2 linked regions of the Cellulosilyticum sp. I15G10I2 genome follow. The protein of the gene in region 1 interacts with the protein of each later gene in a pairwise test. Links are inferred from orthologs where the notes say so. Each region holds a gene or a part of one and is shown in the gene's direction. Other genes may lie near its edges.

Region 1 (3,436 bases):
ATGGTCAAACCTTAAGGGTGTCTGGTAAAGGAGAAATAGGGGAAGTAGGGGCTCCAGCAGGTGACTTGCTTGTTACAATCTCCATCAAACCGCATGAGGTTCTGGAAAGAAAAGGAAATGATGTATACATGCGTATGCCAATTAGTTTTGCACAAGCAGCACTTGGGGCAGAATTATCTATTCCTACTTTGGATGGTAATGTCAAATTTTCAATACAAGCCGGCACACAGACATCTACAACCTTCAGACTTCAAAGCAAAGGTATTCCTAATATACGTAATAAGAAATACCGTGGTGATCAGTACGTAGAAGTTTACATCGTTGTGCCAAAGAATTTAACCGATAAGCAAAAGAATATCATTAGAGATTTTGAAAACGAGACAGGTGACCAAACAGAAGAATCTAAAAAAGGTTGGCAAAATATATTTAAGAAAAAATAAAAAGTTTCAAATAAAAAAACTTCCTTTTTAATACTGTATGTTTAAAGGGAAGTTTTTTAGTGAATGAAAACATTATTCTTCAGTAGTACGTTCTTCGATTGGGTCAGATACAACTTCAGTAGTGATAATAGCCTCATCAAAAGTTGATTTTTGGGATTCTAAATGAACAGTGGCAGCCTTAACTAGTTTACGCAGCGGACCAAAAAGAATATAAATAACGGCTATATAAAGGATAACCCTAAGCACAATTTCAAGAAGAGGAATAAATTGTATAGCAGAGTATAATGCTGAGTACATTGGATTCATCTTAAAACACCTCCTTAATTAAATTTTCTAAATATCCCTATTTATCATATACTATTTAGTAAGAAATTAAAATATTATTTTAAAAAAAGATATAATAGTTTATTAATTATAAGTTGTTTAGATAAATCTACTAAGTGCTTGAATAAATGTACGGGGTGTCATATAATTTAAATAAATTTGAATATGGAGATGAAGCAATGAACTGGTTAGAGGTTACAATATATACTTCAAAGCAAGGACTTGAGATTATAACAGGCGTATTATTACAATTAGGCGTAACAGGATTTGTTGTGCAAGACCCTGATGATTTTGATGAATTTTTAAAAGGTTGGGGAACTGAGTGGGATTATATGGACGAGGAAGTTGAAAAATTAAAGGATAGCGAAACAAGTATTACGGTCTATTTTGCAGATAATATGCAGGGTAATGAGACATTTGTTGAGCTTAAGAACATACTAGCCAGACTAAAAGCTTCAGATACCGAACAGAATTATGGGGAATTAACTTTAGAACTCGGCAATGTAAATGAGGAAGATTGGGCTAATAATTGGAAACAGTATTTTAAACCTTTCGAAGTAGGTGAAAAATTTGTAATTAAACCTTCTTGGGAAGAATATAAAGGACAAACTAATCGCATGATTTTAGAGATTGATCCTAATTCTAGCTTTGGAACAGGACAGCACTATACTACTCAGCTCTGTATTTGTCAACTTGAGAAATCTATTACACAAGATTGTAGGGTATTAGATATGGGATGCGGTAGCGGGATTCTTTCTGTAGCTGCAGTTTTACTCGGGGCAAAAGAAGTGACGGCAGTTGATATTGATCAAAATTCTGTGAATATAGCAGAGGATAATTTTAAGAAAAATAATATTTCTTCTAATACTTTTAAAACATATTGCGGTAATGTCATAGAAAATAACGACTTAGCTGAGGCGATTAGTTCAGAAGGGTATGATATTGTTGTTGCTAATATTGTCGCTGATGTTATTTTGTTTATGAAAGATATATTTGGAAAATTTTTAAAACCACAGGGCATTCTGATAGCTTCTGGTGTTATAGGTGAAAGATCAAAAGAAGTTGAGGAAGCCTTACAAGAGAGTGGCTTTGAGATTGATGAAATAACGGAAAAAAATGATTGGGTTGCGATTACAGCACACTTAAAATAAAATATCACTTAAGAAAAGGTATTTATTATGGCAAAATTTTTTGTGGATCATGGAGCAATTGATCAAGATTATATTTTAATTACAGGAACAGATGTAAAACATATTAAAAATGTACTCAGATTAACTGAAGGCAAAGAAATTTTAATTAATGATAGACAAGGTAAGGATTATCAGTGTATAATAAAAAAAATGGATACGGATGTCATATATGCTAAAATTAAGCATGTTTTATTATGTGAAACAGAACCAGCAGTAGAAACGATTTTATTTCAATCCCTTGTAAAAGGTGAAAAAATGGAGTTTGTGATTCAAAAAAGTGTAGAAATTGGTGTTACTAAAATTATTCCTATATGTACAGAACGATGTATTGTGAAAATGGAATCTGATACTAAGATTAAGAATAAATTAGATAGATGGAATAAGATAGCTGAAAGTGCGGCGAAACAAAGTAAAAGAGGTATTGTCCCAGAAGTTTTAAAACCTATTTTGTTTAAAGAAGCTATACTCTATGCCAGAGATCAGTATGAAGTTTCATGTATACCTTTTGAGAATGAGCATGCTCATCATATTAAGGCTTTTTTAAGAGCCTCTAATTATCAATCTATAGGTGTGTTTATTGGTCCGGAAGGTGGATTTACAGAAGAAGAAATTGAATTTGCTAAATGCAAAAATATTTTGCCCGTTACACTAGGCAAACGTATACTGCGCAGCGAAACAGCAGGACTTGTTGTTCTTGCTAATATTATGTATGAAATGGGTGGTAGTTGACGATGAATGATGTAACTTTTCTAGTAGTAGACGATGCAATATTTATGAGAACCGTACTTAAAAAGATGCTTACAGAAGCAGGTTTTAAAGTAATCGGCGAGGCAGGAAATGGTGTTCAAGCTATTGAAATGGCAGAAGAACTAAAGCCTGATATTGTTACATTAGATATTACAATGCCAGAGATGGATGGTATTGAAGCCATAGAGAAAATATTGCAGGTAAGCCCAGATACAAAAATAATTATGTGTTCGGCTATGGGGCAGCATTCTAAAGTTGTAGAAGCTATTAAAAGAGGTGCCAGAGACTTTGTAGTTAAACCCTTTGAAAAAACTCGTGTTTTGCAAGCTATTTATAATGTCATGAATAGATAAAAAAATGAGGGGAAGATACCCTCATTTTTTATGTAAGTGATAAATGAAAGAGGAAAAGGTTATGAAAGAAATCTATTTAGATAATGCATCAACAACAAAGCCGCTTAAGCAGGTAGCAGATGCGGTTGCAGATATTATGATAAATATCTATGGGAATCCTTCTTCTTTGCATAAAAAAGGGATTGAAGCGGAAACTATTATTAAAAATGCGAGTGTATTTCTAGCTAAAGTACTAGGCTGTGCACAAGATGAAATGATCTATACATCTGGAGGTACCGAAAGTAATAATATGGCTATCATAGGTACAAGTTTGGCTTATAGAAGAAGAGGTAATAAAATTATTACTACAGCCATTGAGCATCCATCAGTCCTTGAACCTTTT
Region 2 (3,735 bases), on another replicon or contig:
ACAAAACCAAAAAGAATTTAACATGCAGCTTGATGAAGTCAAACTTCAGCTGCGCAAAATAAGACAGCTTAAAAAAAGAGATACGATGTATTCGAACCCTTATGGCATGTCACAAGAAGAAGGCTTATTTATTGATAAAAAATAAGGAGTGAAACCTATGGAGGAGTTAGTAGGATATTTAAGTCAAATTCAAGCGTTACTAGAACAAGTGTATACCATTACTGATAATCAAACGACTATTTTGCTGGCTCCTATGGATACTAAAGAAGAAGAGAGTAATGCTTTAGATATGATTGCTCAGATGGCAGATTATAAAGATGAGCTTACAGAAGAGCTTAATAAACTTGAGTTGGCTTTTCAGCAGAAATATGATGAGCTAAAAGAGGTTGTTAAATATGAAGCAGATCTACATGAGCTTAAACGCTTAGTTGCTGCCATACTTGAGGCTAAACAAGCCATTATAGAACATGAACAGAGTAATCTACTTCTCCTGCAAACGCATTCCAAAAAGAAGCTGGAAAGAGTCCAGCTGCCTCAAAATCCTAAAGAAGCGGCAAATGCCTACAAGAAGCAGCAGGGAAAAACCTAATTTTTACAAAAAACATCCAATAATAAAGCTTGACGACCCGTTTAAGAGTATGATATATTTAACTTGTACCTAAATAGGTCTTTTTTTTATGGCAATTTTTAAGAGATTTAACTTAAGGTGGAGGTGTCAAAACGTGAGAGTACAAATTACTTTAGCTTGTGAAGATTGCAAGCGAAGAAACTACACCATGACAAAGGATAAGAAAGCACATCCAGACCGCATGGAAACAAAGAAATATTGCAGATTCTGCAAAACACACACAGCACACAAAGAAACTAAAAAATAAGTTGTGTGAAAGAATACCCAGGGAGGAAGTGGATTATGATAGAGTTTTTAAAAGATTTTGCTGGAGAAAGCAAAAGAGTTGTATGGCCTAACAAACAAGAACTTATGAAGATGACATTTAATGTTATTGTACTATCTACTATAGTTGCACTTATCATTTTAGCTATGGACTTCGTATTAAGCGAAGGCATGCTTTTATTACAAGGATTAATATAATAATGGAGGAACAAATATGGAGAAGGCAAAGTGGTATGTAGTTCATACATTTTCGGGCTATGAAAACAAAGTAAAAGCTAATATAGAAAAAGCGATTAAAAATCGAAATATGCAAGAACTCATCCATACTGTAGAAGTTCCTTTGCAACAAGAGATAGAAGAAAAGAACGGTGTGAAAAAGACCGTTCAAAGAAAAACATTCCCTGGCTATGTACTAGTTAAGATGGTAATGACAGATGATACCTGGTATGTCGTTAGAAATACCAGAGGTGTTACAGGATTCGTAGGGCCAGACTCCAAACCAGTTTCACTTTCATTAGAAGAAGTTAAGAATATGGGAATAGACACGCTCGTACTTGTGCCAACTGTTCGAGTAGGAGATGCTGTCACATTACTTACAGGAGCTTTTGAAAACTCCGAAGGTATTGTAAAAGAAGTTCACCAATCCAAAGGTACTGTAGTAGTATCAGTAAATGGATTTGGTCGTGAGTTCCCAGTAGAGATAAGTATGACTCAAATAGAGATACTTGTCTAAGGAATCTACACACAATGATTGTAGGCTTCAATATATTACAAAAAGTTAAAGTATGAACGCGCGAGTGGGAGGGAATTCCCCGCGAATACCACATTTTTTTAGGAGGTGCGCTTAAATGGCGAAAAAAGTTACAGGAATGATCAAATTACAAATTCCAGCTGGGAAAGCAACTCCAGCTCCACCAGTAGGTCCAGCACTTGGTCAACATGGTGTAAATATCGTAGGTTTTACAAAAGAATTCAATGAAAGAACAGCAAAAGATGCAGGTCTTATTATCCCTGTAGTTATTACAGTATATCAAGACAGAAGTTTTTCATTTATTACGAAAACTCCACCAGCAGCAGTTCTTTTAAAGAAAGCTTGTAAAATCGAATCAGGGTCAGCTAACTCTGTTAAAACAAAAGTAGCTAAAATATCTAAAGATGAAGTTCGCAAAATTGCAGAACTTAAAATGCCTGACTTAAATGCAGGCAGCATTGAAGCAGCTATCAGTATGATTGCTGGAACAGCTCGTTCAATGGGAATCGTAATCGAAGAATAATTAAAATTTAAAGGCGCGTATATATTTACGTGGGAGGGCTTAGTCCCCGATAATACCACAAGGAGGTAAAGTCATGAAAAGAGGTAAAAAATATATTGAAGCTTCTAAGCTTGTAGATCGCACTAGCGTTTACGATCCAACAGAAGCATTTGGACTTGTACAAAAAACATCAATTGCAAAATTTGATGAAACAGTTGAAGCCCACATTAAATTAGGTGTAGATAGCCGTCATGCAGACCAACAAGTTCGTGGTGCGGTTGTATTACCACACGGTACAGGTAAAACTCATAGAGTACTTGTATTTGCAAAAGGACCAAAAGCTGATGAAGCATTAGCTGCTGGTGCAGAACACGTTGGCGGGGAAGAATTAATCCCAAGAATTCAAAATGAAGGTTGGTTAGATTTTGATATCGTAGTTGCAACGCCAGACATGATGGGTGTTGTAGGTAGACTTGGTCGTGTACTTGGACCAAAAGGCCTTATGCCAAATCCAAAAGCTGGTACAGTTACAATGGATGTAACAAAAGCAATTAACGAAATCAAAGCTGGTAAAATCGAGTACCGTCTTGACAAAACAAATATTATCCACGTTCCAATTGGTAAAGTTTCTTTTGGTGCTGAAAAATTACAAGACAACTTCCACACGTTAATGAGTGCAGTTATAAAAGCAAAACCATCTGCTGCAAAAGGTCAATACCTACGTAGCATTTCTGTTTCAACAACAATGGGTCCTGGTATTAAAATCAACCCAATGAAAGCAGAATAATTTAAGATTCGATAAACGTTGACAAGTTGTTATAATGATGTTATAATAACAGACGTTGACAAATTAAATACTGTACCGCAGACAGTAGGTGCCTGAGTCTTAAGGCATAACGTATACAACCTACCGAGGTCTATCGATAAATGGACGGATGTATCGCCACTTTGCCTGCGGATTTGAGAGCAAAGTGGCTTTTTTCTATTAAGAAGTGTGGACAACCTATAAGATTCAGTTTAAATACCGAGTTTTGTCCGTACGGCTTAGATTAAGATTTCAAGGAGGTGTAATAATGGCAAAAGTAGAACAAAAACAAGTAGTTGTTAACGAAATTAAAGAAAAGATAAGTGGCGCAAGCTCTATTCTTTTAGTTGATTACCGTGGTCTTACAGTAGAACAAGATACAAATCTTCGTAAACAACTTCGTGAAAGCAATGTTGAATACAAAGTTTATAAAAATACTATGGTGAACTTTGCTATTGAAGGAACAGAATTTGCAGAACTTGCAAAAGACCTTGAAGGACCAACAGCACTAGCCATCAGTTATGATGATGCTACAGCAGGACCTAGAATTCTTGCTAAAATTGCTAAAGGCAATGATAAATTAGAATTTAAATCAGGTGTAGTTGAAGGACATTATTATGATGCACAAGGTATGATATCTATTGGGAATATTGCTCCAAGAGAAGAACTTCTTGGTCGTTTACTTGGAAGCTTCAAATCACCAATATCAAGCTTTGCACGCGTTATTAAACAAGTTGCAGAGAAAAAAGAAGAACAATAATATAATAACAAAATTTATGGAGGTG

Evidence for each region. Proteins that work in one complex are often made in the same cells at the same time.
Region 2: the proteins of prmA (region 1) and rplK interact in binary tests that used the Escherichia coli proteins (3 or more experiments, as listed by UniProt). The link is inferred for Cellulosilyticum sp. I15G10I2 from one-to-one orthologs.

Annotation. Positions count from the first base shown.
Region 1 is NZ_FMMP01000006.1:934,721-938,156, reverse strand. What follows is about bases 1-2,929. They hold prmA (50S ribosomal protein L11 methyltransferase), read left to right. Parts: upstream 1-943; coding sequence 944-1,915; downstream 1,916-2,929. Other genes in these bases: BN3326_RS04610 (response regulator), read left to right, coding at 2,686-2,929; BN3326_RS04615 (RsmE family RNA methyltransferase), read left to right, coding at 1,943-2,683; BN3326_RS04625 (hypothetical protein), read right to left, coding at 513-746; dnaJ (molecular chaperone DnaJ), read left to right, coding at 1-440. Also shown: more of BN3326_RS04610, read left to right, coding at 2,930-3,054; BN3326_RS04605 (cysteine desulfurase family protein), read left to right, coding at 3,116-3,436. UniProt on the Escherichia coli protein: Methylates ribosomal protein L11.
Region 2 is NZ_FMMP01000009.1:69,798-73,532, reverse strand. What follows is about bases 592-3,453. They hold rplK (50S ribosomal protein L11), read left to right. Parts: upstream 592-1,740; coding sequence 1,741-2,166; downstream 2,167-3,453. Other genes in these bases: rplJ (50S ribosomal protein L10), read left to right, coding at 3,219-3,453; rplA (50S ribosomal protein L1), read left to right, coding at 2,240-2,932; nusG (transcription termination/antitermination protein NusG), read left to right, coding at 1,107-1,625; secE (preprotein translocase subunit SecE), read left to right, coding at 911-1,090; rpmG (50S ribosomal protein L33), read left to right, coding at 723-875. Outside these bases: BN3326_RS08995 (flagellar protein FliT), read left to right, coding at 1-145; BN3326_RS08990 (hypothetical protein), read left to right, coding at 158-589; more of rplJ, read left to right, coding at 3,454-3,710. UniProt on the Escherichia coli protein: Forms part of the ribosomal stalk which helps the ribosome interact with GTP-bound translation factors.